One region of the Microscilla marina ATCC 23134 genome, then DNA from elsewhere that is predicted to be linked to it. Evidence: riboswitches for the same ligand, from Rfam matches in the RefSeq annotation. Region 1 holds a riboswitch; each other region holds the start of a gene.
The links. Region 1 has a riboswitch for S-adenosylmethionine ahead of M23134_RS32565 (O-acetylhomoserine aminocarboxypropyltransferase/cysteine synthase family protein). Riboswitches for the same ligand answer to the same signal wherever they lie in the genome.

Region 1 (7,943 bases):
CATATTGGCACAAACAATAAAGTGCTTTGCTGGATCAATGGCCTGTCCATTACCTATGAGCCCCTCCCACCAATCATCAGCTTCAGCGTTGGCGGTCAATGCGTGGCACACCCATACCACATTATTACGTTTACTATTGAGTTTACCCAGTGTTTTGTACTCTATGTTAAACCCGTGCAGACTTTCTCCTGATTCCAGTGAGTATACCCCCTGGTGTGCAAATGTTGACATTGTTTTTTATTCAATCGTTTCAAAAAAAAGTGGCACATTGTTGTACCACTTTCGCTATTGCTCTTATATCAAGACTCTAACACTGCTTCGCCAAACACCTTGGCAAACGCTTGTTCGAAATCTCCTTTAATGTCGTCTATATGTTCTATACCTACCGATACCCTTAGTTGAGCTGGATGTACACCAGCTGCCAATTGAGCCTCGTCTGACAGTTGTTGGTGAGTGGTAGAAGCTGGATGAATAATCAGCGTTTTAGCATCTCCTACATTAGCCAGGTGACTCACTAGTTCCAGGCTGTTTACAAACGCCTCCGCTTTTTCTCTGCCTCCCTTTACTTTAAAACTTAGCACCCCGCCAAACCCATGCTTGAGGTATTTTTTTGCCAGTTGGTGGTATTCACTAGTGGCTAATCCTGCGTAGTTTACCGACTCCACCTGTTCGTGTTGTGCCAGCCATTGGCTCAGTGCCAAAGCATTGTCTACAGTACGTTGTACTCTTAATGAAAGTGTTTCTAACCCCTGCAACAATAAGAAAGAGTTGAAAGGGCTAATGGCAGGGCCAAAGTCACGCAATCCCTCTACTCGGGCTCTTATGATATAGGCAATGTTGCCAAAAGGACTATCTGCTCCGAAAGTTTCCCAAAAGTTAAGACCTTGATATCCTTCTGAAGGCTCTGTAAACTGTGGGTATTTACCATTCCCCCAATTAAATTTGCCTGAGTCAATGATGACCCCTCCAATACTGGTACCGTGTCCACCAATCCACTTAGTAGCCGAAGCAGTTACAATAGAAGCCCCGTGCTCAATTGGACGGCACAAATACCCGGCAGCTCCAAAAGTATTGTCTACCACCAATGGCAAATCATGGCGTTGTGCCAAAGCCGCGATTGCCTCAAAATCTGGCACGTTAAACTCTGGGTTACCAATAGTTTCTACATAAATAGCTTTGGTTTTTTCATCAATGAGTTGCTCAAAACTTGCCACTTTATCTCCATCAGCAAAGCGCACTTCAATGCCTAAACGTTTAAAAGCTACCTTGAATTGATTGTAGGTGCCCCCATACAAAAACGACGTAGATACAAAGTTTTCGCCTGCTTGTAATATATTATTTAGTGCAATAAATTGTGCCGATTGACCCGAGGCAGTTGCCAAAGCAGCAACTCCTCCTTCAAGGGCTGCAATACGTTTTTCAAACACATCGGTTGTTGGGTTCATAATGCGTGTATAGATATTGCCAAACTCTTTTAGGGCAAATAGGTTGGCTCCGTGCGACGCATCTTTAAAAGCATAAGAAGTAGTTTGATAAAGAGGTACAGCACGGGCTCCTGTAGTAGGGTCTACCTCTTGTCCAGCGTGTAATTGAAGTGTATCAAAGTGATATGTTTTCGACATTGTATTTTAAATTAAGTGGATTTTGAAAAGAATTTATGAAAGAGAAAAGTCGTGGGGCGCGATCTTATACTTTGTGAAAATGCATGAAGATGACCACGAACCTTTTGGTAGAGTAGGAATTAACAACAACAACATGCTCGGTGTAAAACACATAAAGCATTATTTCTTGTAGCCAAGAATTGAGAGTTAAAAAAAGAAAAGGTGAATAATGTAAGAGTAGATTGAATCATGTTGCTATTGATTTATCTTTCCTAATGAATAAATTAGGTAGGACTTAGCACCTTACTGTGTAGCAGGTTGCCAGCGCTTCATCGAGCCTACTCTCTCAGCGCTTCTTTATAAATCGATAAAGAAATTAAGTTATTGAATTGATAATGATGACCATTTTCTTTATCACGAGCAAAATAAAGTGATAAGATGGGAGATTACAAATATTTGTTGAAAAATTTTTATAAAAAAAGCGTTGATGATTAATAAAATACCAACGCTAATTAAAATAATACTAATGATGTTTTGGTTTTTACTCTACTGTCACCGACTTGGCAAGGTTTCGTGGTTGGTCTACATTACATCCACGCATTACTGCCACATGGTACGACAATAACTGTAAAGGTATGACCGAAATTAACGGAGTGAGTGCTTCTGGTGTTTTAGGAATTTCAATTACATGATCTGCTATATTTTTAATTTGAGTATCCCCCTCAGTTACTATGGCAATTACTTTTCCACGGCGTGCTTTCACCTCTTGAATATTAGATACTACCTTTTCATAACTACTATCTGCTGTAGCAATAAACACCACTGGCATTTCTTCGTCAATCAAAGCAATAGGTCCGTGCTTCATTTCGGCAGCTGGGTATCCTTCAGCATGTATATAAGAAATTTCCTTAAGCTTTAAAGCTCCTTCGAGAGCCACAGGAAAGTTATAGCCTCGTCCGAGGTATAAAAAGTTGCGGGCATCTTTGAATACATCTGAAATATATTTTATCTGATCGTTTAACTTAAGAGCTTGTTCTACTTTGGCTGGAATCTTTTCAAGTTCAGCTAAAAATTCTCTGAATTTACTTTCAGAAATAGTTCCTTTTCTATGAGCAAGCATCAATGCCATCATAGTAAGTACAGTGATTTGTCCAGTAAAAGCTTTGGTACTTGCTACACCTATTTCGGGACCTGCATGAATATAAGCACCAGCCTGTGTAGCCCTCGGAATAGAGGCGCCAACCACATTGCATACGCCAAAAATAATGGCTCCTTTTGATTTGGCAAGCTCTATGGCGGCCAGTGTATCGGCGGTTTCACCCGATTGAGAAATGGCAATCACTACATCATTTTCTCTGATAACAGGGTTTCTATATCGAAACTCAGAAGCATATTCAACCTCGACAGGCACCCTGGCAAACTCTTCAAACAAATACTCTGCTACTAGCCCTGCGTGCCATGATGTACCACAAGCCACAATCATAATTCGATCTGCACTCATCAAACGGTTAAAGTACTCAGTAAGACCACCCAAATGCAAACGATGTTTGTCAGCTACTACTCTTCCCCGCATGCTGGCCGTAATAGACTTTGATTGCTCAAATATCTCTTTTAGCATAAAATGCTCATAGCCTCCTTTTTCTATAGCTTCCAGTTCCATATCAATGGTATGGATATAGGGAGTTTTAGGCACAGAGTCTATATTTTTAATGCTTAATTGGTCTCCATCTATTACTGCAATTTCCCTATCATCCAGGTAAATTACTTCATTGGTATACTCTACAATAGGGGTTGCATCTGATGCAATAAAATACTCACCTTTGCCTACACCTATTACTAGTGGGCTACCCTTTCGAGCGGCAATCAGTTGTTTAGGTTCCTTGTGTGACATTACAACAATTGCATAAGCACCCACAACTTTTTGCAAGGCCAATCTTACTGCTTCTTCTAAAGATGTATTGGAGTTTTTTTGAATATCTTCTATGAAATGAATCAACACTTCTGTGTCAGTATCACTGGTAAACTGGTGCCCCTTATTTACCAACTCCTGACGGATAGATTCATAGTTTTCAATAATTCCATTATGTATGATAGCTAAATCGCCACTGAAAGACTGATGAGGGTGAGCGTTAGTGTCATTGGGCTCTCCGTGGGTTGCCCAACGTGTATGCCCTATTCCTATAGTTCCATCAAGGCTCTGTCCTGCAACAAACTCTTCAAGTTCTGCTACCTTACCTTTCTTTTTGTACACACTCAAGTCGCCATTGAGTAAGGCAACCCCAGCACTGTCATACCCTCTATATTCAAGTCTTTTTAGTCCTTTTAGGATTATAGGAAAAGCTTCTCTGTGTCCTGTATAAGCTACTATTCCACACATAAATATTAATTTTAGGTAGTTATTTATATTTGTATACCCTATGGGCTTGTATATAGACTTACTGTTGTTGTTCAGAAAGCCTATGTACAAGCCAACAGCTTTAGAATAAACTTCTAAAAATTGGGGTTATTGTTTTACAATTGTATAAAACACTTTCAATTGTATTTTACGATTAGATGAGGCTTGATTGTCAATCATTAGCCTGGTAACACTTTCTCCTCCTATAGCTCCTGTATGGTTATTGTCGCTAGTGAGGGCACTGGGTACTACAAATAGTTGGGTACCTTGTGAACCGTTCAATACCTGCTGTAATTGCTGGGTAATGTTATAGGTGTAGTGTTTAAATACACTGTTATACACTGATAAGTGGCGTCCAAAGTTGTCAAGGTTGGGCACTTCTTCATTCACCCATAAGGCAGAACGTCCGTTAGGCAACCTGTCGTAGTTATTGCCATTGGCTTGTATAAGTATGAGGTGTGAAGGTATAGGGTGTGCTTTATTGTTTACTGTCTCTAGCAATGGCGAGAAAACTAATTCAGCTTTGTTGATAGATACCTCCCCCTTTTGTTTAAGCTTCAACACATCTACCAAGTCTATACGTGCCACTACTCCTGTACCCGCTTGAGTGTGCAGGATGGGAGTGCCTTCTACCTCAGTGGTGGTGTTACTCAGTGCTCTAAGTACACTTGATCTATTGGTTGATCGAATTTGATTGAAAACAGGGACGGTATTGGTACGGTTAATTTCATTGCTAAAAAATACACTATAGATTAGGTCATTATTGATTTGTCCATCTACCTCTGCCGAATATGCCATATTTAGACTAGCAACAGTACGGTCGAACCCAAGAATGGCATTACTGCTTCCTGATTTGTACACAATAGCTATCCCTTTTACCTGATTGATAAACTCATCTAAGGTAGCTCTGCCCACAGTAGCATTAAAAATTCTTTGCTGATAGTCTGTATCAGTAATTTCAACTCCTAATGCACCAGCTTTAGTGTCTATTAGCTCTTTGGGTTTAAATGTAACCGTGCCAAGCAAACGGGTGGCATCATATTCTACTACATCAGTGTTAATATAAGTTTTACCTAGCTCTAGTGTGTCTTTTAACTCATAAATTTCAATTGTTTGTGGGTCATCAGTTTGCGAAAAATCTACCCCATAAGTATACCTAAGTGGTAAATTTAAAGTAAGACTTTTGAAAACCTGATTGGTACCTGTAAGGGTGATTTTTGAAGAGTCCACAAGAAAAGAAGGAGATAAATCCATAAAAGCGTTGGCTTTTATGTCTCCAAATACAGGATCTGAGTGTTCGCCTACTAAAACTATATGGCTACCTGAGGTAGGCATACTGTCGAGCAACACTGTTTTGGGTTGCAGGTCAAAACTATCCTCAAAAAAAACCCCAATTGAACCATTGGGGTTTGGATGATCTAATCCTATGTTTTTTGGACTTTCACAAGAAATAAAAAAAATGGTGATAAGTAATAATAAATTCGCGCGTCTCTTAATTAACTCCGACCAGTTCATTGTAAAGGTTATAATATGAATCCGATAAATTTTCATCTGCTTCGATAGAATCGATTTTTTTGTCTTGTTCAAACTCGGTGAAAAGTTTGTTGAGGCTCTCACTGTAAGATTCCTCGGCTTTGATGACAGCATCTGCATACTCAATACCTACTTTAACAAAACCATCAAAGTCGGTAGATTGCATGGAAGTTAGCATGTCGTCCTCAATATCTACCATTTTTACTTTGTTTAACAAATTTTTGTCAAATTTATACTCAAAGTAATTATTGTAAATGGTAAAAATAGATTTGGAGTTTTTGAATACCGGATCATTCTTATAGGTAGTTTTTAAGTACATAGGAATCAATCCTGTGATCCAATCATTACAGTGAACAATGTCTGGTGCCCAGCCTAACTTTTTCACTGTCTCCAATACGCCTTTACAGAAGAAAATGGCTCGCTCATCGTTGTCTTCGTAAAAATTATCTTCTTTATCTAAGAAAACAGACTTGCGGTGGAAGTAATCTTCGTTGTCAATAAAATATACCTGAAGCTTGGCATTGGGTATAGACGCTACCTTAATCACTAGTGGTTTTTCCTCTTCACCTACTGTAATATTGATTCCTGATAGCCTTACCACCTCATGCAAACGATTTTTTCTTTCATTAATCAAACCAAAACGAGGAACCAATATCCTAATTTCCATCCCTCGCTCTTGCATGGCTTGCGGTAACCGCCTAACAAAATCAGCTACTTGAGATGTTTCAAGGAAAGGGTTAATCTCACTGGCAACATATAATACTCGAGTCTTTTGCATATCAAAAATCTTAATTGAAATGAGGTAAAATAAAAAAATGGGCGTGCAAATTTACAAAAAATATAGCAGATTTCAATTTTTAAAGACAAAATGCTTTAATATTGTGATCATTTGACTTAGAATTGCATTAAAACATGTTTATTTTTGAAGATATTATTGATCTAAAAAACCATCTGAAGGTCGAGAAGCAGCAGTACAGTATTGGTTTTGTACCTACTATGGGGGCTTTGCATCAGGGGCATTTGTCGCTCATCGACCGGGCTAAGGCAGATAATGATGTAGTAGTTTGCAGTATTTTTGTAAATCCTACCCAGTTTAATAACGTAGAAGACCTCAAAAATTATCCTAAAACTATCAAAGAAGATAAAAAACTCCTGGAGGCCCACCATTGTGATGTACTTTTTTTGCCCGATGCCCACACTATGTATCCTGTTCCTGCGAAAACTTCTTTTAGTTTTGGGCACCTTGAGCAAACAATGGAAGGTGAGCACCGCGCTGGACATTTCAATGGGGTGGCTTTGGTCGTTTCTAAACTATTTCACTTAATAAAGCCTCACCGGGCATACTTTGGGCAAAAAGACTTGCAGCAATTTATAATTATTCATCAGTTGGTACAAGACCTGTTATTTGACCTTGAGGTGGTGTGTTGTCCTATTGTACGCGAAGATGATGGTTTAGCTATGTCATCACGTAATTTGAGGTTAACAGCTTCACAACGCCCGATAGCCAGCAAATTATACGAAGCCTTAATGTTGGCGAGACACTCTTTGCTTGAGGGGTATGGTGTGAGTAAAACTAAGCAAACAATACAAAATTTTTTCAATGATTTAAGTGATTTACAGTTAGAATATTTTGAAGTAGTGAAAAGTGCAACACTGGAAACTGTAGATTCAGTAAGTGATACTTTTCAAGTGTCTTTATGTATTGCAGCATTTTTGGGCGATGTACGTTTGATTGATAATGTATTTTTATTTGATAAAAAGGGTATCTTTTAAGTCTTAGGAATGGTGAGAAATTAAATTGCTATTCTTGAGGTAGAGGTTTTGTTTTGAAATGAGGCTATTTTTTGCGCCCATAGCAGCGCTACGGGCAAAAACCGATGGCTACAGCTACGCTGTGCCGAGCTCTGCCAAAGGCTAAAAATACCGAAGTATCAAGGCGAAAAATCACCTCTCAGAGTGTAAATTTATTTTTGAACAATTCCTTAGAATAGTTCTATCAGAGCATTACAAAAAACAAAATGTTTGAATGTGTCGCTACTTCATTTGGTTTCTTGGTTTTAGAAGGTAGTATTTAGTAACATTTTTTTAATATTTTTGCCTCCAATATTTCGAAACTAAGAATATTTATAATGTTGGTAGAAGTTTTACATTCAAAAATACATAGAGCAAAAGTAACTCAAGCTGAATTGCATTATGTAGGAAGCATCACTATTGATGAAGATTTAATGGATGCTGCTGGGTTATTTGAAAATCAAAAAGTACAAGTCGTTGATATTAACAATGGTGAACGACTTGAGACTTATGTAATTAAGGGAGAGCGTGGCTCAGGGCAGATTTGCCTGAATGGAGCAGCTGCCCGAAAAGTACAAGTGGGCGATTTGATTATTATTATTGCCTATGCAATGATGGAAATA
Region 2 (7,943 bases), on a different contig from region 1:
ATTTATGGAGCAAAGGAGGTGTAGTCTTATTTATTATGACCACCGTGTTGCCTATGGTGCTGGCGTTGGGGTATGCTTTATGTTACAGCGCAGGTTGGGTAGGTATCCTTTCTGAAGGGTTTACCCTTAGGTTTTGGCAAAAAATGTTGCCCAACGTCGAAATGTGGCAATCTTTAGGGTACACCCTTTATGTTACCCTCGCTTCGTTGTTACCTGCCACTGTTGTAGCCTTATTGCTTGCCACCTATTTTAGGCGGGCAATTGTAGGCGGCAAGCTCCATTACCTCATCTATTTCCCTTTGGCTATTCCAGCAATCGTAGCCGCCTTTTTTGTCATGCAGTTGTTTGCCAAAACCGGGCTGTTGTCGCGGATAGTTTATCAAACCGGGTTGATCGACCAGTTGGTGCAGTTTCCTGACCTGATCAATGATCAATATAGTGTAGGTATTTTGTGCGCGCACTGGTTACTTGCCACTCCTTTTTTAACCGTCATGTTTTTGGGTATGTACGATGGTGAGCGATTAGATGATTTGCAACAGGTAGCTACTACACTGGGAGCTACGCGTACCCAGGCGTATCTTCAAGTAATTATTCCGGCATTGTTGCGCAAAGGCTACCCCACAGTGGTGCTTTACGGCATTTTTATTTTTGGTGCTTACGAAGTCCCTTTGCTATTAGGGCGGCAGTCTCCCGAAATGATTTCAGTGCTTGCCACCCGTAAAATAAAAGACCAGTATGATTTATTGCAATTGCCCGAAGGTTACGTATTGGCAGTTATTTATTCTTTATTGATGATGATGAGTGTATTATGGCTACTTCGCAAACAAAAGAAACGGCTTTGAGTCAATCAGCAAACCGGTGGCGCATCATTCGGATACTTTTGGCGATTTGTTTGGTAGGGGTGGTATTGTTGCCTTTTTTATTACTATTGGGTTTATCATTGAGCCGTCAGTGGATTTACCCCCACCTTTTGCCTCAACAAGTAGGGTTAATGAATTGGACACAGCTTTTGGGGTATCAGCAAAACTTGTTATGGAGCCTGGGGTTATCGTTGGCGCTTTCGCTAAGTGTTGCTTTTATTGCTACCTGGGCAGGTTTTTTTACTGGTCGTATGCTTGCCTATCATCCTCGCGGCAGGCAATTGCTCAAACTGGCTTATTTGCCCTATGTCATTTCTCCTGTGATTTATGCCGCTTGCCTCAAAGTATACTTTATTTGGTTTGGTCTCGATGCCCGGTTTTGGGGAGTATTGTTAGCGCAACTCATGATTGCTTATCCGTTCAGCGTTATTTTGTTTAGTGAGTACTGGAGCCACCGTACCCAGGCACTAGAGCAGTTAGTGGCTACTCTGGGTGGTTCGCCTCGTCAAACTGTATGGAAAGTATTGGTACCGATTTCCCGAAATATATTGTTGGTGAGTTTTTTTCAAACTTTTCTTATATCCTGGTTTGAGTATGGGCTTACTCAACTGATAGGCTTGGGCAAAGTACCTACACTTACTGTCATGGTATTTGGCTATTTAAAAGAGGCTAATATCTATTTTGCTGCCTTGGCTTCGTGTTTGTTAGTCATGCCACCCTTGCTATTGTTGTGGATCAACAAAAAATACGTGTTAAGCGGGAGAGGAAGCCATTAAAAAACCACCCCCTAAGCAAACATACAAGGGGGGTGGCAAGAAAAGCATTAAAAATATTTTTTTGGGATTGACATAAACAAGCTCTTATTGAAACTCAACATCAAAAGTCAAGATGCCATAATCCTTCATTGCTAACTGCTTGTTAATGGCTTTTTTGTCAAACTTAGAAGAGTACAAATCTCCTCCTAACCAATCTTTCATTTCTTTGTGCTCTGGGTGTTTAGGGTTTTTCATGATCATCATCAGATCCATATAACCCCAAGGACCGCCACAATCTTCGGGTGGGCAGGCATTTTTACCGCTGACACACACCGGATACGTTCCTCCTTCTGTGGGGGGGTGTACCTCTTCCAGCACCACATTGTGTTGCCAGCTATCGCCAAAATCATAGGTGTAAATGAGCTTGTCATTCTCCTTTTTTAGTAGTTGACCGAGCTTCACATCCCGATAATCTTCGCTTTCCATTTCTCCCCAGGGAGTAGGTGCTGCGTAAAAATTGCGTTTGTGTTCAAACTGGTGTAAGTGGCTGTTTTTCCACCCCATCGCAGTTTGAATGACCTTGTGTAGGTCGGGTAACAAAATATCTTGAGGTACTTGAATTTTCCTCCATATTACTGGGGTTACATCCATCAATGTAACCTTCAATTGGTATATTTTATTATTTGTGCTCATATCAATCTTGGTTTAAGATGATAAAGATTTAGTAAATAAAATCACACGTTGTTTATTGCCAAAAAAAACGTAAAAATGAAGAGAAGGTTGTACTTAATTAGAATTAAATTTTAGCCTCGTTATTGGGCAAATTTTAGGCGGTGTTTTTTGAAAAAAAAATCGAAGGAATAAGCTTGACGTTGTGTATTTGGGCAAGCAACTTATACGGCTACTTGATATTTTTTCTTGGTGAATAATTACTTTTTATAAAAATAAGCATATAACAGGCCTACAAAAACTATAATAAAAATTACTTGGCTTGGCATAACCAAACATTTATGCCTAACTTGCGTAACTAAAATCTAAGTCAATTCACCTTCTCACTCACTTATAGTAAGAAGTAATTGATTTATAAAGAAGTGCAGAGAGATTGGGCTCGCAGAAGCACTGGCAACCTACTTACCAAAAGAAAGGTGCTAAATCCTACCTGACTCGGTACGATCGGGAAATATAAATTGAATTACAGAAAAATCTAAAAATTCATTTTGAAGTGACCAAAGTATATACCCATACCTCAATATATGGTTATGTGACAACACACATACACATGAAGAGGTAAGCCTATGTTTATTGGCTTATAATATAAACAGCTGAAGGACGACTTTTTATATCATAACGAATTAGAACAAAAGGATAGAAAACAGATGATGATTGAGCAATTGTTAAAGAAGCGAATTTTTGTACTTGATGGGGCAATGGGTACAATGATCCAAAGATATAAATTTACTGAGGAGGACTACCGTGGCGAGCGATTTAAAGACTACGAACATCCTTTGCAGGGTAATAACGACTTATTGTCTATTACTCAGCCCGAAGCCATTAAAACAATTCATGGTAAATTTTTAGAGGCTGGAGCCGACATTCTGGAAACCAACACTTTTAGTGCTACTACCATTGCTATGGCAGATTACCACATGGAAGATTTGGTATATGAGCTCAATTATGAATCGGCAAAAATAGCTAAAGAAGTAGCCACTGAATTTACCAATAAAAACCCTAATAAACCTCGCTTTGTAGCGGGCTCTATAGGACCTACCAACCGCTCTGCCTCATTGTCGCCTGACGTAAACGATCCTGGCTTACGTAACATTACCTTTGACCAGTTGGTGGTAGCGTATTATGAACAAGCCAAAGCATTGGTAGAGGGTGGAGTAGATATTTTACTGGTAGAAACCATCTTTGATACGCTCAATGCCAAAGCTGCCCTGTTTGCTATAGATAAATACTACGAAGACACCAACAAACGCCTTCCCATTATGGTGTCGGGTACCATCACCGATGCAGCTGGTCGTACCCTTTCGGGGCAAACCATCGAAGCATTTTTATATTCGGTATCTCACATGCCCATTCTAACCGTAGGGGTTAACTGTGCCTTGGGAGCCGACCTGATGCGTCCTTATATTCAATCATTGGCAAAAAATGCCCCTTTTTTAGTATCAGCTCACCCCAACGCAGGTTTGCCCAATGAGTTTGGCGAATACGATCAAACTCCTGAAGAAATGGGAGCCATCATCAAAGAATTTTTAGAAAGTGGTTTTCTTAATGTAGTAGGAGGTTGTTGTGGTACTACGCCAGAGCACATTGCCGAAATTACAAAAATAGCTGCGGAATACTCGCCTAGAGTAATACCAGAGCAAGAGCGGTTGGCTACTTATAGCGGAATGGAGCCTTTGAAAGTAACCAAAGCCATCAACTTTGTAAACATTGGGGAGCGTACCAATGTGGCAGGGTCGGCTAAGTTTCGCAAACTGATTAAAAACGAACAATATGAAGATGCCCTCGCCATTGCCTTGCATCAGGTAGAAGGTGGTGCTCAGGTGATAGATGTAAATATGGACGAAGGAATGATTGACTCAGAAGAGGTCATGACTATCTTCTTGAACCTGATTGCTTCTGAGCCGGATATTGCCCGTTTGCCTATTATGATCGATTCCTCTAAGTGGACCGTGATAGAGGCTGGATTGAAAGTGGTACAGGGTAAATCTATTGTAAACTCTATTTCGCTTAAAGAAGGCGAAGAAAACTTTAAAAACCAGGCAAACCTGGTGCGTCGTTATGGAGCCGCAGTGGTAGTGATGGCTTTTGATGAAGTGGGGCAGGCAGACTCGTACGAACGTCGCATCGAAATTTGTGAACGTGCTTACCGTATTTTGGTAGATGAGGTAAAATTTCCACCTGAAGACATTATTTTTGACCCCAACATTCTGACCGTTGCCACGGGAATGGAAGAGCACAACAACTACGCAGTAGATTTTATCAATGCTACCCGTTGGATCAAAGAAAACTTGCCGTATGCCAAGGTGAGCGGAGGGGTAAGTAACATCTCGTTTTCGTTTAGAGGCAACAATGTCATTCGTGAAGCCATGCACTCAGCATTTTTGTACCATGCCATCAAAGCTGGTTTGGACATGGGGATTGTAAACGCCGGAATGATTGAAGTATACGAAGACATTCCTAAAGATATGCTTACGTTGATAGAGGATGTATTGCTTAACCGCAATGCTGATGCTACAGACAAACTCATTACTTTTGCTGAGCAGGTAAAAGGCAAGGGAAAGGTGCAGGTAAAAGACACCAAATGGAGAGAAAATCCAGTAGAAGAACGCTTAAAACATGCTTTGCTTAAAGGCATTACTGAATTTATAGATGAAGACACCGAAGAAGCACGTTTGAAATACGACCGACCACTACACGTGATAGAAGGACCTTTGATGGATGGTATGAGTGTAGTAGGAGATTTGTTTGGTCAAGGAAAAATGTTTTTGCCTCAAGTAGTAAAAAGTGCCAGGGTGATGAAAAAATCGGTAGCGCACTTGATGCCCTTTATGGAAAAGGAAAAAGAAGAGGCCGTGGCACGGGGTGAGTTGAATACCAAGGGGGTAGGTAAAATATTGATGGCGACCGTAAAAGGTGATGTACACGACATAGGAAAAAACATTGTAGGAGTAGTGCTGGGGTGCAACAACTATGAAGTGATTGACCTGGGAGTAATGGTGCCCGCCCAGAAGATACTTGACACAGCCATTAAGGAAAAAGTAGATGTGATAGGCCTGAGTGGTTTAATTACGCCTAGCCTTGATGAAATGGTAAATGTGGCCAATGAAATGGAGCGTTTGGGCTTAGACATTCCTTTGTTGATTGGTGGTGCTACTACCTCAAGAATACACACTGCAGTAAAGATTGAACCTAAGTATAAAGGATCTGTGATTCATGTATTAGACGCGTCGCGCAGTGTACCAGTAGTAAGTAACTTATTAAGCGACAATAACCGCGAAAAGTTTGCGCAGGATATCAAAGACGAATACGCCCGCATGCGCGAAGGACATGCCAATCGTAAGCAAAACAAGAAATTTTTGACTGCAGGTGCAGCCCGGAAAAACAAATTTGCCATTAACTGGGACGAAACCAACGTAGTACGCCCGCAGTTTTTGGGAACCAAGGTGTTCGAAGACTACCCACTGGAAGAAATTGTTGACTATATTGACTGGACGCCTTTCTTTCAGACCTGGGAGCTACACGGCAAATACCCTAAGATTTTGACCGATGAAGTAGTAGGGGAGGAGGCCACCCGCTTGTTTGCTGATGCTAAGGAAATGCTTCAAAAAATTGTGACCGAAAAATGGCTTACGGCTAAATCGGTATTTGGTTTTTTCCCGGCAAACACAATAAACGACGATGACATAGCGGTGTATGCTTACCAAAAGAACACTGTAGAAGCGCTTGCCAATGGTAATGCTACCAACACCAATGATTGGGGCTTTGCCGAAGACCGTACCCAGACTATAGCATTGTCTCACGCATTGAGGCAGCAAGCCCAAAAAGCCAATACTGTACCGAATATAGCCTTGTCAGACTTTATAGCTCCTGCCGAAACGGGTATTCAAGATTACCTGGGTGGTTTTGCGGTATCGGTGTTTGGTGCCGAAGCCATCGCTAAAAAATTTGAAGAAGATCACGATGACTTCAACTCTATTATGGTCAAGGCGCTTGCCGATCGTATGGCAGAGGCGTTTGCTGAATTATTGCACGAAAAAGTGCGTAAAGATTATTGGGGGTACGACCAGAGCGAAACCCTGTCTAATGAAGAACTGATCAAAGAACGTTATAAGGGCATTCGCCCGGCTCCGGGGTACCCTGCTTGCCCTGATCATACCGAAAAAGTAACTTTATTTAAACTATTAGATGCGCCAAACTCTACCGGAGTAGCCCTTACCGAGAGTTTGGCAATGACTCCGGCAGCATCGGTATCTGGCTGGTATTTTTCTCACCCTCAGTCCAAATACTTTGGCTTAGGTAAGATAGAAAAAGATCAGGTAGAGAGTTATGCGGAGCGCAAAGGCATTTCGGTAGAAGAGGCTGAGAAATGGCTTAGCCCTAACCTGAATTACGACCGTTAATTGGTCTTATTTTGACTGTGATTGTAACACAAAAGTTGCCGGAAGTTTTTTCGGCAACTTTTTATTTTATACTGTACTCAATGTGTATTCTTCACAAGGATTGCCATCAATTACTTTGTAAGAATTTACTGAAATATATAGAGTTGTAGTAGAGTGAATAAAAAAATGCTGTAATTTGCAATAAACCTAAAACAGGGCAATTATGCGATATAATTGCCCTGTTTTAGTGGCGATATTTCGTGTATTTATTACGATTTACCGTCAATGAAGAAGTGGGTGGTTTTTTATCTTTTAGAAAATTCGTATGTAATAAATTCCTTGTTTTTGGTAGTTATTGCTAATAAGTAGTTTCCTTTGGGTAAAATCCTTAAGTCCATCTCAATATTTTGCTTGCCCGCCTTACAAGTATAAGATTGATGAGGAACGCCTGCTGTATTTTTTATTTTAACATTATAAATCTTATCCTGAGAGTTGGTTGTATTAATAGATACCCGTTTACCTTCCGAGTGCAGGGCAGCAGTTACAGGGGTAGCTTTTACTACCTTATCTGATGCTTTTACACTAATCCTTTTTAAGTTTGATTGAGCCTGCGCAGTGTACCCTATAGTTGCCAAAATCATTACCAATACTACGTGTATAAACCTTTTCATAATATTCAATATTTTATCTCTTAATTTGCCTGATTTACTATTATAAGTCAACCCTTTTAAGGATGTACTGTGCCTGGTTAGAAAAGTTATGACGTGGGTGTAAGGTAATCTAGTCTAATAGAGAAATTCCGTTTAAGTCGGTCGTAAGGTAAGTAGTCATCACATCAAAAAAGGGGAGCATGCGTAGCAACCCTTCAGCTAGTTTCTCTACGAAATTTCGTGATAAAACTTCGGCATCACTAAACTGGTGAGTCACTAAAAACTGTTTATAGCGAATGAGGTCTATATTTTCGTTGTCTTTTTTGAACCCCTTAGGAGCCGTTTTTACCTGATTGCCCTGTAGTTGCCCAAAGTACTTCTTAAAAGATGTATTTTCCAGTACTTGTCGCAACGGGTCAGCATCAGCGTCTATTTGTTGCCTGATCAGTAGCAGATCGGCAGCATTGGGACCAAAAAAACCTCCAGTAATAGAAGAATTGCCCGGAGCTAGCTCAAAGTGATACCCGCCCCGGCGATCAGCTCCCAAACGCTCTAGGTGTCCGCCCCAAT
Region 3 (7,943 bases), on a different contig from region 1:
ACCCACTGATACAGTGCAGCCTGCGACTTGATTACTTTTTGGCAGCTGGTAAAACAGCACAAACACCCCACCCACGCCATTAGATAAAGTAAATTCCGTTTCATTGTTTGTAACTTTGGTTAAGTGCAGTCAATACTTCTTCTGTAATGTCCAGGGCTTTGTCACCATACATCAGGTTGCCTGCATTGGTAGTACCCAGTACCACACTATAGCCTTTTTCTTTGGCGTATTGCTCTACAAAACTGTTGATCTGTTTAACTGCTCCTCCAAAAAGTTTTTGCTCCTTGCTGGCGGCTTTTTTTTGTATGTTTAACTGGTACCTGTCCAGGTCTGCCCTTCTTCGCTGCATCTCTACCTGTAGCTGCTTGAGCTGTTGATCATTCAAGCTGCTTTTTTGGTGACTGATAAAGTTCATCGTGGCATTTACGCGTTTTTCAAGGGTATCAGCCCCTACTTTCCACGCGGTTAACTGCTTGTTGTATTGCAACCGTGCTTCTTTTACCCCCAGGTACTTATCCATAAGTTCGGCAGAACGTACATAAGCAATCCGATGATTTTGGGTGGGCTTTAGCGCCAGGTAACCAATGACCCCTAGTAAGAGGAGGAGGTTAAAAATAACGAGTATTTGATTTTTCATTTTGAGACAAGTTGTTTTAATGGATCGCTTTATTTAGCCGTAAAGTTTACTTGAAAGGTTTTCCCCTCAGGCGTGTTTACTTTCAATACATACACCTGGTTTCGAGTGCGTTTTTTTCTAAACGCGGCATACTTTCGCAAAGGAATGATGTACTGTCCCTCTGCATCTTTGGCTTTTACTGGCACAATGCGGTGATTGGTAATGCTTTCGCCTTGTTTGTTGGCAATGGTAAATTGAAGCGCCCTTACTTCCTGATGGTTTTGGGCAGCCAGATTGAACCGTAGCTTGTAATCGTTCACTACATAAAACTGTTGACTGTCGGGTTGTTCGGTCAATAGTGTGATGCAAGTAGTAGGGCGGGGTTTTTCAAGTTGAAAGCTATATACTTCGCTGGCTAGTTTGCGGGGAACCGAAGATTCGTTGACACCTACATAATAAGTAGCAGTTACTTGCCAGGCGTATGCTTTGCCCTTGGCAAGGGCAGGCGCCGATGCAGGGTAGGTAAAAGTGGGCAGGCGCAGGTATTTTTTTGTAATCAATGGTGGGTTTGCCTGAATAGCGGCCTGGGGCGATTGTCCTTTCATTGTTTCTACAAGCTTAAACTCATAAGTAGCCGTGTATTTTTGTGGGTACATGGGCATCCAGCTAAACGTAGGAAACGTATGTTGAACGACTTGCTCTTTGGCTGGGAAAACCGGGCGCGGTGCCGATACTGTACCCAGCTGGGCATAAGTAATTTGGGCACACAGCCCTATGAATAATATGATGACAGATAATGATCTCATGGGTATTTTTTTAATCAATCTCACCTAATAATTTGTTCTAATAATGTTGATCCACTAATGGCTCTAAAAGCCGCAAGAGGTGTATACCTGAGATATACCAAAGTTTTGTAGCGTCGATGGACTTTTTTTTAAATCTTTTTTAATTTTTTTTCAAAAACATACATCACTTGTCTCTCTAATGCTTTTTATCACGACAATAAAAAGAGGTTTTGCTGGGGGTAAATGTTATTTATCAGATCAGCAGGGATTATCAAGTCATTCAAAAGCAGGGAGGTGGAAGATTATAAAAAAAATACCATCGTTAAAGAACTGTTAAAGCCTTCATAAAACAAATCTTTGTACCCAACCAACCAGTTATACTTACAAGCAATATTTAGAAAGCATAGAATCAAATTTGAAAAAAATATCGAATATTTTTACGAGATGTTTGGTTTTTAAAAATCGCTGCCATACATTTGCATCATCAGTTCACTTCACGGAGAATTGATTTATTGAGAAGAGGTGAGAGAACAGGCTCCTAGACCCTCTGGCAACCATCATCAACTATTGAGAACGGTGCCAAGTCCTGCCCCAAGTATAATGAATGGGAAAAATAAATTAATTATCATTATGACAACACAGACATTTAAATCTTACGTAAACACTCCACAAACAAACGGAGTACACACATCCAAAAGCGCTCATAGAGCCATCACTCACCATTCAATTTCCACAAATTGTTGTTGTTGTTGCTGTTGTTGGTAAATTCTACCCACACATACCATTCAATGTAGCAAATTACCTTTTAGTTTCTGAGCAACACCTTTGCTAAAAAGTAGGCTACTCCTTACAAATTTTGCTAATTATTTCCCGGTTTTCCAAAACACCGAAACCCTTCCTGCCAAAGGAATAAAGTTTCGCATATTTGGCTATGACAATCATATATAAGAATGGTTGTTTCTCAAATACAATAAACTTATATCAAAAAGTAAGTGTATCAACTTATAAAGTAGATACATCTTACACACTAAAAGCACTGAATACAATGGAACTAAGAACTAGAAATAATACCCAACATATACAGCCAAAAGTTTACATTTTACACGAAAATAATGAGTGGTTTGAGCCTTTGAAAGAAGAATTGGAACTATTGGGGGTGCCCTACGAAAGTTGGTTTATCCACGAAGGGCGCATTGACCTGAGCCAGGCACCACCCGAAGGCATATTTTTTAGTCGAATGAGTGCTTCTTCGCATACCCGTAACCATCGGTTTGCAATAGAGTTTACCGAAACGATTCTGGCTTGGCTAGAAGCCCACGGACGACGGGTGATCAATGGAACGGCGGCTTTGAGGCTGGAAGAAAGCAAGGCCAAACAACATATAGCCCTACAGCAACACGGCATTCAAACTCCTAAAACCTACGTGGTAAGTGGTAAACAAGCGGCGCTGGATGCTGCCCGTAAACTAGGTGATGCCCCTTTTATTGTAAAACCTAACCGTGGCGGCAAGGGTTTGGGGGTGCAATTGTTTCACTCGCTTGAGAGTTTTGAGCTTGCCTTAGACGATTACCTCAATGTATTGGCTTCAGTAGACGGTATTTACCTTATTCAAGAGTATATCAAACCCAAGGGTGGACACATCAACCGGGTAGAGTTTATAAATGGGCAACTTTATTATGCGGTTGAGGTGGACACCTCGCAAGGGTTTGAGCTTTGCCCTGCCGATGCTTGCAACAACCGGGCACTGGACAATAGTGAAGCACCCAAAGAAAAGTTTAGAATCATAGACAATTACCAGCACCCTTACCTGGCGCGTTTCGAGCAGTTTTTACAAACCAATCAGGTAGAGGTAGCTTCTATAGAGTACCTGCAGGCAGCAGACGGAGAAATATATGTATACGATATTAACACGAACACTAATTATAATTGGAGGGCTGAACAAAAGTCTACCAGCGGAGCGTTGAAGGGCACCCGCAAACTGGCGGAGTTTTTATTTGATGAATGGAGCGAAATCAAACAACCTCAGTTGGCGACAAGCTTTTAGCGGCAAGCGACAAGTAGTGTGTTTGACTAGCCACAAGCTTTTAGCAGCAAGCGACAAGTAGCTCGAATCAGCTATGGACTACCGACTAAATACTATGGACTATTGAAAACACTATAGATACAATTTATTCAGGAACACTATCAAATAATGAACATTATAACACGTATGAACACAGCGGTGCACAACCCGGCTTAGGCTGGGCTGCACTGATCAAACACTATGACATAAACCATCAGTTTTCAGGGTGATACTTCTATCTACCGATTTTATAAACCGCTAAAAATCAGTGTTCTATAAAATCGGTAATAGGCTTGAAAAGCAGCTTGTCGCTAAAAGCTTGAGGCTGTAGAGGCTATCGACTGAATACTGTGGACTATGAACACTCATCCAGATACCCGTTAGCATTGTACTATTCCTATGATAGAGTTTAGAGTTTAACTTTTGATTAGATGGAATGTAGAAAGTCAATGAACAAAACTGAGCGGTTTTATCGCTCAGTTTTTTTTTGTTAGTGCCATAAAAAACACCCGAAGAATGGTTTCGGGTGTGGATAAATACACTTTAATCATTGGCCTTGTCTATCATTTGCAATATTTGTTCGATCGACTCCAGTGCCTTAGGATCAATTGCTTCTTGTTTTTCTTTTATTACCTTACGCAACTCTTCGGTGTTACTACCATGTTTCATAAGTTCCATCTTTGTATCTTTCTTAATCAGTCCCTCATATACTACATCATAAAGCTTGGCAAGCAAGCTTTGTTTGGTATCGTGTTTATCGATGTCCATTTTTGGCTTGATGCCATCTAGTTTTCCATCTTTGCTTGATTGCGTTTCTTCATTTACTATAGATTCCATCACCTTCATTTGTTCTTTTTGTGACAGTCCTTGGAAGTAAGAGTCTTTGCCTGGAGACTGAGGTTTGAGCCCATGTTTTATTTGCCAGGTATAATAAATATCCTGACGCATGTTTTCTTTATTCATAATCTCATTTCGGCAATTATTCCATAGGTAAAGAATTTTTTGTTTAAGCTTAAAAGGATTCTCTTGATTATACTTGGGCTTGTCTTTTTGCTCCCTCAACCATTGGGCAAACAATTGTTTACCCAAGGTATATACCATAGCTCCAAATACTCCTACATGTGGGTTGTTTTCTCTTCTACCATCGCGAAGCTGTTCTGGAAAATCTTGTACCCCAAAATCCACATTACTTGTACCTTTCTGGCTGGTAGGGTTGCCATGTTCCACACTGTGCATTCCCATTTGAGGGCTTTCTTTCCTATTTTCCTGAGCTATTCCTACATTAGGAATATAACCTTGCATAGTGTCAGGCATTTCTTCTAATACATCAACTGTGTCTTTTCCTCGTAAGTTTTGTACTTTTTCGGTGGTATAAGGTCCCGCTGTTTTAAGTTTGCTATCTAATGGAGTAATGGAAGGTAAACCATAGTGAGACAAGTAGCCGATAGAAAAGCTATTTTCAGGTATAGAAATATCTGAAGGAGACTGCCCCCCATGTTTTTTTACCATCATTTTGAAATAAGCAATGGCTTGCGCTCTTACTTGATCCATTGTAAATACACCGCCTACTTGTGCAATATTAGACTGCTTCGTAGGCACTTTATCCATCTTAGTAGGTAAATAGCTCGATGGTGTTTCAAAGCTTCCGTGCCCTTGCAGGTGAAAAACCTTGGTATCTTCCAACGACAATTTTTTCTTCATGTGCTGAGAGCCTTGACCTACTCTTTTGGTTGGCTTTTTAGGGTCGAAACCATATAGCATGGTATTGGGCTTGTCATTCCCTTTCACCATATTTCCCATGCCTGCTATACCATCTCTTATTTCACTATTATAATACTCCCAATCTCCTTCCAGTTTTTTAATTTCATTTTTTAAATACAATTGATGCAATATTTTATCTCCTTCAAAATGGTGATTTTGAATGTATTCTTGCTTCTCTTGTTTATGTTTATCTGATGATTTACTCTTTTTTTGCTTTTTTTCTCTTGTGAGCGCTTTTTTAATTTTAGAATCATAATCGCCAATTTTCTTAGCATACGCTCTTAAATCCTTTTCGTATTGATTAACAGTCTCTTTAGGTAAAGAAAAATCCTCTTCAAGTGATCGCAAAATCTCGCCTCTTTTTCGGGCATCACCCAAATACCCAGTGCGAGAAAGGCGTTTACCTCCTTTTTTAGGTAGTTTTGATTGTATGCTCTTATAACCTCTTTCACTGTCTTCGTGAGACAGGTTTAAACCTTGTTCATCCAAATGATACAAAAAACCCATTGCATCCTCTAATTTAGATACCTTTTCAAGGTTTTTACTCATTTTTTCGTATTCAAGTTCACCCCACTTTATGCCTTGACTATCTGTTTCCTGCTGTCCAAGCCCATCTATCATAAAGTTCTGATTACTTGATTCATACACAGGCTCATCATCAAAAACGGTTCTAAACTGCTTTTCAAGCTCCTTTTGCCCCACAAACTTCTCATCGACAAAGTGTTCATTAATGTCAAATACAGAGTTTTTACGGAATAATTTAGTAAACTTTGGATCTTGATTTTGACGCTTTAAGTCTTCATCCTTATCAAACCTTGATTTATCTTCACCAAACACTTTCCAACCTATTCTCTCTATATCTTTTTTGCTGATCTGTCCTGTATCCTCCATATGGTAGTACCACTTTTCAAATCGAACAGGGTCTTTGCTTAATTTTGCCTTTGAGAAACTGGTAAGCCCTCCCTTATGTTGCAGTTGCTTGGCTATAAACTGGGCCATTTCTTCAGACATTTTTACTGCATTATCATATACAAAGTAGCCCTGCACAGGTGCCCCCTGCTGGGTATTCCCCACTGACGACTTCATGCCACCACCTTGCTTCAACTGAGCAGGTTTCATACTCATTGCCTGGTCGCCAATGTCGTCCGCTTCTTTCTCTAGTTGAGGGTCGTTGTTAATACCTACGCCATTGTTGCCCTGAATGGTGGGTTGTACCCGCCCTTGAGCTTGTTGCCCTATGTGGGCAAGTTCGTGTCCCAAGTGCTTTTCTTTACCAGGGGCTATCTCTACGGTGTTGCCTTGGGCGTAGGCTTCTGCCTTAAGCTGGGCAGGTTTGCTAGAGTTATAGTTTACCTTGGCTTGGGTTACATCTACCCCCATGATATTGCTCACGTTGGTTTTTACCTGTGCCTCGTTTACATTGCCGCTGCTCTTGCCATTGCTCGTATTGCGCTGTATAGGGCGTTGTTTTGCCTGAAGGGTAGGTCTTTGCCCCTCTTTACTTTGAATGGGAGGCATTCCACTTTGCTTGGTTGGTATAGGAGACTGACTGCCTTGTTTGCTTTGAATGGGAGGCAAATCACTTTGTGGAGAACGTATAGCCTGGGCTAGTTTGTTTTGAATCACCTCTGGCGACTCTTTTTTCTGCACAGTAGGTTGATCTTGTACTTGTTGCTGATTTTGATCGGCTTCGTTGCCTTGTTGTATCTTGGACATAAATGTTGTGATTACTTCTACGGGTTATAGAAGCAAAAGCAGGGAAGCACTTCTTTGTAACTAAGACTTGCGGCTTTTTTTTCAATGAAAAAGAAGAAACTTGATAGAGTGATATTAATTATTGCAGAAGGTAAAAAAGGATTGCCAGATGGAATAAAATTAAGGGTTTCTTATTGGGATACACTTTTCCAAAAATAAGGGCTAATGATCAACAGCTTATACAACAAAGGGCTGATAACAGTTTGTTGTCAACCCTTTGTTGCTTTTTATTTTACCAAAAAATATAATTACATCCCAAAGTCAATAGAGACTTCTTTGATAACGGCTTCTTTCTCTGCAACTATCTCTTCGGAGTTGCTCACGGTGTCTGCTTCGTACACTGTCTCATTGGCATCGCCTTCGCCAAACGCATTGCGGGTATCTTCGCTTATATCTATTTTTACTATGCACATAATATTCAATGTTTTAATTGGGTAATTGCTTGTTTTTAAAACACCTTGAAGCGATTAAAAGTTCATTCAGCGCTTTCTGGGCGTGGTTTTCTTTTTAGTATTCGTTTTTTTTCGTGCAGTAGTTTTTTTAGGGGTTGGTTTAGGTCGGCGCCTGCCCAAACGGCTGGCAATAAACAACAGCAAAGGAATTACCAGCGAACCCATAATCCACTCCTTATTATTGTTAAAAAACGTCACCCAGCGCTTGGTTTCGGTGGTTACTACCTGTACGCTTTTGTCCAATACGGGCAAATCTTTGTTATAATCACCTTTGCGCACAATCACCTTCAGGTGCAAGTCAAGCTTGCCATCTTTAAGCGGGGTTACGTCCCACTCCCATAGGGTATACCCTCTCCGGCTTACTGCCTGAATCTCAGAACTATGTTTCAGTACTTCAAAGTCGTGTGGGCTGGCAATCAGCTTTACCCCCATGGCGCTTCCAACCTTTATTTCCTGTATTTTTACCTTTTGCGAGCCACGCACATTTTTTACTATAGTAATGCGGTTTTGCC

Region 2: linked by a shared signal. The riboswitch ahead of metH (methionine synthase) and the one ahead of M23134_RS32565 (O-acetylhomoserine aminocarboxypropyltransferase/cysteine synthase family protein) in region 1 are both predicted to bind S-adenosylmethionine.
Region 3: linked by a shared signal. The riboswitch ahead of M23134_RS06160 (ATP-grasp domain-containing protein) and the one ahead of M23134_RS32565 (O-acetylhomoserine aminocarboxypropyltransferase/cysteine synthase family protein) in region 1 are both predicted to bind S-adenosylmethionine.

Annotation. Positions count from the first base shown of each region.
Region 1 is NZ_AAWS01000061.1:1,140-9,082, forward strand. It holds gene M23134_RS32560 (homoserine O-acetyltransferase family protein) at 1-231, opposite strand, end outside; gene M23134_RS32565 (O-acetylhomoserine aminocarboxypropyltransferase/cysteine synthase family protein) at 300-1,622, opposite strand; SAM riboswitch class I at 1,862-1,967, opposite strand; gene glmS (glutamine--fructose-6-phosphate transaminase (isomerizing)) at 2,143-3,978, opposite strand; gene M23134_RS32575 (DUF4270 family protein) at 4,105-5,511, opposite strand; gene M23134_RS32580 (glycogen/starch synthase) at 5,489-6,307, opposite strand; gene panC (pantoate--beta-alanine ligase) at 6,442-7,302, shown strand; gene panD (aspartate 1-decarboxylase) at 7,659-7,943, shown strand, end outside.
Region 2 is NZ_AAWS01000034.1:19,125-27,067, forward strand. It holds gene M23134_RS25140 (ABC transporter permease subunit) at 1-842, shown strand, start outside; gene M23134_RS25145 (ABC transporter permease) at 839-1,636, shown strand; gene M23134_RS25150 (plasmid pRiA4b ORF-3 family protein) at 1,721-2,308, opposite strand; SAM riboswitch class I at 2,694-2,804, shown strand; gene metH (methionine synthase) at 2,938-6,744, shown strand; gene M23134_RS25160 (DUF3244 domain-containing protein) at 7,029-7,394, opposite strand; gene M23134_RS25165 (DUF2461 domain-containing protein) at 7,504-7,943, opposite strand, start outside.
Region 3 is NZ_AAWS01000005.1:279,740-287,682, reverse strand. It holds gene M23134_RS06175 (hypothetical protein) at 1-104, opposite strand, end outside; gene M23134_RS37610 (OmpH family outer membrane protein) at 101-637, opposite strand; gene M23134_RS06165 (hypothetical protein) at 667-1,422, opposite strand; SAM riboswitch class I at 1,908-2,021, shown strand; gene M23134_RS06160 (ATP-grasp domain-containing protein) at 2,447-3,445, shown strand; gene M23134_RS40745 (eCIS core domain-containing protein) at 4,007-6,940, opposite strand; gene M23134_RS40970 (hypothetical protein) at 7,228-7,392, opposite strand; gene M23134_RS06150 (hypothetical protein) at 7,459-7,943, opposite strand, start outside.